One region of the Paenibacillus sp. TAB_01 genome, then DNA from elsewhere that is predicted to be linked to it. Evidence: a T-box and tRNA genes for the amino acid it is inferred to sense, from the RefSeq annotation. Region 1 holds a T-box; the other holds one or more tRNA genes.

Region 1 (3,179 bases):
CATCCACTTCTTCGTCTAGGTACCGGTCCGTGAATAACGAGAACATTTACTCGCATTTTCACCCGGATGAGCATCGCTTCGTGGATAAGGCGGCCGAGTGGGTGGAGAAGGCGGAGCAGCATCAGGCGAAGCTGACGGATTTCCTGGATCCGCGGCAGCAGTTTATCGTGGAGTCTCTGGTGAATCGGAGTCAGGACGTGCAGGTTCGCTTTGATGGCGGACATGAGCAGGCGGAGAGAAAACGAGCGCTGATCGCGCCGGATTACCGGGTGCTGGACGATGAGGAAATGGGCATCCGTCTGATTGCCGTCACTTCTCTGGACGATAAGCTGAAGGAACTGGATCACAGCGACTACATGGGATCGATCCTGGCTTTGGGAATGAAGCGCGACAAGATCGGAGATATTCATGTGTCCGATACGGGCTGCCATTTTCTTGTGGCCGAGGAGGTGGCGGATTATATGCGGCTTCACCTCCAGCAGGTCCACAGGGTTCATGTGCAGACCGAGCTTCTTCCTCTGGAAAAGCTGCAGGCATCTGTCGTCAAGCTGGAGGAGATGAATCTGTCGGTCGCTTCCATGCGGCTCGACGGCATCGTGAGCGACGTATACCATCTGAGCCGCGCCAAGATATTAGTCCCGATCAAGGCGGGGCGCTGCAAGGTCAACTGGAAGCAAGAGGAGGACTCCAGCCGTGCGCTGAAGCCGGGAGATGTCGTGTCTCTGCAGGGGTTCGGCCGCTTCAAGGTGCTTGAAGTCGAGGGAGTCACAAAAAAGGGCAGATTTCGCGTGAAAATCGGCAAATATGCATGAATGCCAATTTTTTTTCGTTTCGGATGCAGGAAAATGCGGCCTCCTGTCGAATATAGCTATACGCATCGGACAGAATTGATGACAGTCTGCCCCAACTTTCAGGAGGTGCCGCAATGGCTTTAACACCGTTGGACATACATAACAAAGAGTTTGGCCGCTCGTTCCGCGGCTATGACGAGGATGAAGTCAACGAGTTTCTGGATCTGGTCATTAAGGATTATGAAGCGCTCATTCGCGAGAATAAGGATTTGCAGAATCAACTGCTGGCGATCCAGGAGCGCCTAGATCATTTTTCCAATATCGAGGAGACTCTGAGCAAAACGATCATCGTGGCCCAGGAAGCAGCGGATGAAGTCAAATCGAACTCCAAGAAGGAAGCGCAGTTGATCCTTAAGGAAGCGGAGAAGAACGCAGACCGGATCATCAATGAATCCTTGGCCAAATCCCGTAAGATCGCAGTGGAAATCGAAGAATTGAAGAAGCAAGCTTCCATTTACCGGACCCGTTTTCGCACGCTGCTTGAAGCTCAGCTGGAGCTGCTCAGCAAAGAAGACTGGAGTTCTCTCGAACGAATGGAAATCGAACAGCCGTAAGACCTGCTTAAGGACTTAAGGCGTGTCTCGTGTTGACGCCGCACGCCATTTTCGCTATACTCCTGTATATGCAGCCTCCTAAGAGGCAATCATGATGAGGAAAGCGTTGACTGGGAAGAGTAATTCACGTACGCATCTGCCAAGCGAGTCGGGGGCCGGTGAAAGCCCGATCTGTGCAGTGAAGGAAAATCACCCATGAGCATCTCTTGAACTAATAGTAAAGAGCATCGGCTGATCCCGTTACCGATCATTTGAGCGAAGGCTGGATGCCGGCTTGGAAGGAGCAACGTCGAAGGGCGCTGCTTGAATTCATGCCGTTGGTCTTAATCAGGGTGGTACCGCGAGACTTCTCGTCCCTATTGGGGATGAGAGGTTTTTTTGTTGTGCTTGAGCGTTTTTAGCAAACCCCTTGCGCTTATCCTGAGGAGCGGGGTTAACCTGTTGAATATTGAAGGAGCTGGAATCACAATGGATTATGGAAAAACGTTAAACCTGCTGCAGACGGAATTCCCGATGCGCGGAAATCTGCCGCAAGCGGAGCCGAAAATGCAAGACCGCTGGAACGAAATGGACATTTACAAGAAAGTACAGGAGAGCCGCAAAGGCAAGCCGAAATTTATTTTGCATGACGGACTTCCGTACGCTAACGGAGATATTCATATCGGGCATGCGATGAACAAAATTTTGAAGGACATTATCGTCCGCTTCAAAACGATGCAGGGCTTTGACGCTCCGTACGTGCCCGGATGGGATACGCACGGTCTGCCTATCGAGCAGGCTATTGCCAACGGCGGGAAAGTGGACCGCAAAAAAATGAGCGTCTCCGAATTCCGCGAATACTGCAAGGAGTATGCGCTGCAATGGGTAGAGAGGCAGAAGAAACAGTTCCAGCGTCTCGGCATCCGCGGCGACTGGGCGAATCCGTATATCACGCTGCAGCCGAAGTATGAAGCCCAGCAAATTCGCGTATTCGGCGAGATGGTCAATAAAGGGTACATCTATAAAGGTCTGAAGCCTGTTTACTGGTCTCCGTCTTCGGAGAGCGCTTTGGCTGAAGCGGAAATCGAATATCACGATAAGCAATCGACTTCCATCTATGTCGCGTTTCAAGTGAAGGACGGAAAAGGAAAGCTTCCTGAGGATGCGGCAATCGTCATCTGGACGACGACGCCATGGACGCTGCCTGCCAACCTCGGCATCAGCTTGCACCCTGATTTCGACTATGCCGTCGTACAAGCCAACGGCAAAAAGTATGTGCTTGCCCACGGATTGCTGGACGCGGCGGCTAAAGAAATCGGCTGAGCCGACGTCCAGGTGCTGTCGCAAATCAAAGGCAGCGAGCTCGAAGGCGTGCTCTGTCAGCATCCGTTCTATGACCGCACCTCCCTTGTTATGGTAGGAGAGCATGTCACGCTGGATGCCGGTACCGGCTGCGTTCATACGGCTCCCGGCCACGGGGAAGACGACTTTGTCATCGGCCAGCGCTATAATCTCGGCGTGCTGTGCCCTGTGGACGATCAAGGCCATTTTACGGCCGAAGCGCCCGGCTTTGAAGGCATGTTCTACGAAAAAGGCGGCAAACAGATCGTGGAGATGCTGAAGGAGTCCGGACACCTGCTGCATGCGGCGACGATTCAGCATCAATACCCGCATGACTGGCGTACGAAAAAGCCGGTTATTTTCCGGGCGACTGAGCAGTGGTTCGCATCGGTGGATAAATTCCGCCAGGAAATGCTGGATGAAATCAAGCGGATTAACTGGACGCCGAACTGGG
Region 2 (3,179 bases), 3.9 Mb from region 1:
CCTTTTGCTGCTCTTCGAGCTCTGTCTTGACGACTTGGGTATACAAAGTCCTCATAATTCCGGCCACTATGGCTACCGGCACTGTCGTAAGCAGCAAAAGAAATAATGTAAATTTTGTTTTCAAAGAAACCGTACGCTTACTCCCGCTCATCATCCTGCTCGTTCCTCCCGAACCTGCTGCTATAAAATGTAGTGTCGATTTGCACGAAACCTCTTGTTTTCCATATGCAAATAAAAAAAGCGGCTAAGCAAAAAGATGCTTTGACCGCCGCTTGGCATGAATTTCTATAGAAAATACTCTTTCAAAAGCAGGCTCCCCCCATCACTGAAGGATTTGCTCTCCTTGGGAAGAGCACCATCCCTTTACCTTGCCCCGTTAAAATGCAAAAAATCCGCGATCTCCGCGGATTCTAATTTCTTAGAGTAAAAACCTGAAATATAAATGGTCGGGACGACACGATTTGAACATGCGACCCCCTGGTCCCAAACCAGGTGCTCTACCAAGCTGAGCTACGTCCCGAAGTAATATGGCGTTCCCTGAGAGATTCGAACTCCCGGCCTTTTGATTCGTAGTCAAACGCTCTATCCAGCTGAGCTAAGGGAACATCATATGGAGCGGAAGACGGGAATCGAACCCGCGACCCTCGCCTTGGCAAGGCGATGCTCTACCGCTGAGCCACTTCCGCAAAAATTGGTGCGGTCGAGAGGACTCGAACCTCCACGGCTGTTACACCACTAGAACCTGAATCTAGCGCGTCTGCCAATTCCGCCACGACCGCAAAAACCAATGAGCCATGTAGGACTCGAACCTACGACACCCTGATTAAAAGTCAGGTGCTCTACCAACTGAGCTAATGGCTCTCAATAATAAAATGGCAGGGGCAGCAGGAATTGAACCCACACCAAAGGTTTTGGAGACCTTTGTTCTACCTTTAAACTATGCCCCTAGATGAAACAGAGGCTCTCGGATCTCCATTCTATCAGAGATCACAAGTACAAAATGGCGGAGCCGACGGGATTCGAACCCGCGGTCTCCTGCGTGACAGGCAGGCATGTTAGGCCTCTACACCACGGCTCCACACTTGAATTTTCAAAGCAGGGTAACCTTACTTCAAAAATAAATTGGTTGCGGGGGCAGGATTTGAACCTGCGGCCTTCGGGTTATGAGCCCGACGAGCTACCGGGCTGCTCCACCCCGCGTCGTTATACTTTATATGGTGGAGGCTGACGGGATCGAACCGCCGACCCTCTGCTTGTAAGGCAGATGCTCTCCCAGCTGAGCTAAGCCTCCATGGGACAATAATGGTGACCCGTAGGGGATTCGAACCCCTGTTACCTCCGTGAAAGGGAGGTGTCTTAACCCCTTGACCAACGGGCCTTGCTTTAAAGTATTGCTACGGAGAGAGAGGGATTCGAACCCTCGAGACGCTTGTGACGCCTACACGATTTCCAATCGTGCTCCTTCGGCCAGCTCGGACACCTCTCCAGATGGCTCCCCGAACAGGACTCGAACCTGTGACAACTCGATTAACAGTCGAGTGCTCTACCAACTGAGCTATCAGGGAATAATGGTGGAGCCAAGCGGGATCGAACCGCTGACCTCCTGCTTGCAAGGCAGGCGCTCTCCCAGCTGAGCTATGGCCCCATATCTTAATTATTTAGTTATGGTGGGCCCTAGTGGACTCGAACCACCGACCTCACCCTTATCAGGGGTGCGCTCTAACCAGCTGAGCTAAGGGCCCTTATCATATATAGTTTGTCCAACACAGCGGCAAAAAAAAACCCACGGTTGTGGGATCGCTTGGCGACGTCCTACTCTCCCGGAACCCTTCGGTTCAAGTACCATCGGCGCTGGAGGGCTTAACGGTCGTGTTCGAGATGGGAACGCGTGGTTCCCCTCCGCCATCATCACCAAACGATGTGTCATGTTTCTGCCAGGAAACATGAATACTTTAATTCAAGGCGACTTGCACCTTGAAAACTAGATACGAAACAAGCATACATCCTTCTTCTTTGCTGTTCTCTTGGATAAGCCCTCGACCGATTAGTATTCGTCAGCTCCATACCTTACGGCACTTCCACCCCGAACCTATCTACCTCGTCGTCTTCAAGGGGTCTTACATACTGGGAAATCTCATCTTGAGGGGGGCTTCACGCTTAGATGCTTTCAGCGCTTATCCCGTCCGTACGTAGCTATCCAGCCGTGCTCCTGGCGGAACAACTGGTACACCAGCGGTACGTCCATCCCGGTCCTCTCGTACTAAGGACAGCTCCTCTCAAATTTCCTGCGCCCACGACAGATAGGGACCGAACTGTCTCACGACGTTCTGAACCCAGCTCGCGTACCGCTTTAATGGGCGAACAGCCCAACCCTTGGGACCTACTTCAGCCCCAGGATGCGATGAGCCGACATCGAGGTGCCAAACCTCCCCGTCGATGTGGACTCTTGGGGGAGATAAGCCTGTTATCCCCAGGGTAGCTTTTATCCGTTGAGCGATGGCCCTTCCATGCGGTACCACCGGATCACTAAGCCCGACTTTCGTCCCTGCTCGACCTGTTCGTCTCGCAGTCAAGCTCCCTTATGCCTTTGCACTCTTCGAATGATTTCCAACCATTCTGAGGGAACCTTGGGGCGCCTCCGTTACTTTTTAGGAGGCGACCGCCCCAGTCAAACTGCCCACCTGACACTGTCCCCATACCGGTTCACGGTACCAGGTTAGAACTCCGATACGATCAGGGTGGTATCCCAACGGCGCCTCCACCCAAGCTGGCGCTCAGGCTTCTCAGGCTCCCACCTATCCTGTACAGATCGTACCAAAGTCCAATATCAAGCTGCAGTAAAGCTCCATGGGGTCTTTCCGTCTTGTCGCGGGTAACCTGCATCTTCACAGGTATTAAAATTTCACCGGATCTCTCGTTGAGACAGCGCCCAAGTCGTTACGCCATTCGTGCGGGTCAGAATTTACCTGACAAGGAATTTCGCTACCTTAGGACCGTTATAGTTACGGCCGCCGTTTACTGGGGCTTCGGTTCATAGCTTCGGGGTAAACCCCTAACCACTCCCCTTAACCTTCCAGCACCGGGCAGGCGTCAGCCCGTATACTTCGCCTTGCGGCTTCGCACAGACCTGTGTTTTTGCTAAACAGTCGCTTGGGCCTTTTCACTGCGGCCCCCTCGGG

The links. The T-box of region 1 lies ahead of ileS (isoleucine--tRNA ligase). A T-box ahead of a tRNA ligase gene usually reads a tRNA of that ligase, here a tRNA-Ile.
Region 2: it encodes a tRNA-Ile, which carries the amino acid that the T-box ahead of ileS (isoleucine--tRNA ligase) is inferred to sense. The anticodon was not compared.

The regions. Positions count from the first base shown of each region.
Region 1 is NZ_JBIFNP010000001.1:2,003,621-2,006,799, forward strand. Features, by position in the region: gene ACHHV8_RS09550 (YggT family protein) at 1-19, shown strand, start outside; gene ACHHV8_RS09555 (YlmH family RNA-binding protein) at 30-812, shown strand; gene ACHHV8_RS09560 (DivIVA domain-containing protein) at 926-1,405, shown strand; T-box leader at 1,503-1,766, shown strand; partial or broken gene ileS (isoleucine--tRNA ligase) at 1,874-3,179, shown strand, end outside.
Region 2 is NZ_JBIFNP010000001.1:5,906,490-5,909,668, forward strand. Features, by position in the region: gene ACHHV8_RS28735 (hypothetical protein) at 1-154, opposite strand, end outside; tRNA gene ACHHV8_RS28740 (tRNA-Pro) at 444-520, opposite strand; tRNA gene ACHHV8_RS28745 (tRNA-Arg) at 529-605, opposite strand; tRNA gene ACHHV8_RS28750 (tRNA-Gly) at 612-686, opposite strand; tRNA gene ACHHV8_RS28755 (tRNA-Leu) at 693-779, opposite strand; tRNA gene ACHHV8_RS28760 (tRNA-Lys) at 789-861, opposite strand; tRNA gene ACHHV8_RS28765 (tRNA-Trp) at 874-947, opposite strand; tRNA gene ACHHV8_RS28770 (tRNA-Asp) at 1,002-1,078, opposite strand; tRNA gene ACHHV8_RS28775 (tRNA-Met) at 1,124-1,200, opposite strand; tRNA gene ACHHV8_RS28780 (tRNA-Val) at 1,216-1,291, opposite strand; tRNA gene ACHHV8_RS28785 (tRNA-Glu) at 1,304-1,378, opposite strand; tRNA gene ACHHV8_RS28790 (tRNA-Ser) at 1,398-1,486, opposite strand; tRNA gene ACHHV8_RS28795 (tRNA-Asn) at 1,490-1,565, opposite strand; tRNA gene ACHHV8_RS28800 (tRNA-Ala) at 1,570-1,645, opposite strand; tRNA gene ACHHV8_RS28805 (tRNA-Ile) at 1,666-1,742, opposite strand; rRNA gene rrf (5S ribosomal RNA) at 1,800-1,916, opposite strand; rRNA gene ACHHV8_RS28815 (23S ribosomal RNA) at 2,025-3,179, opposite strand, start outside.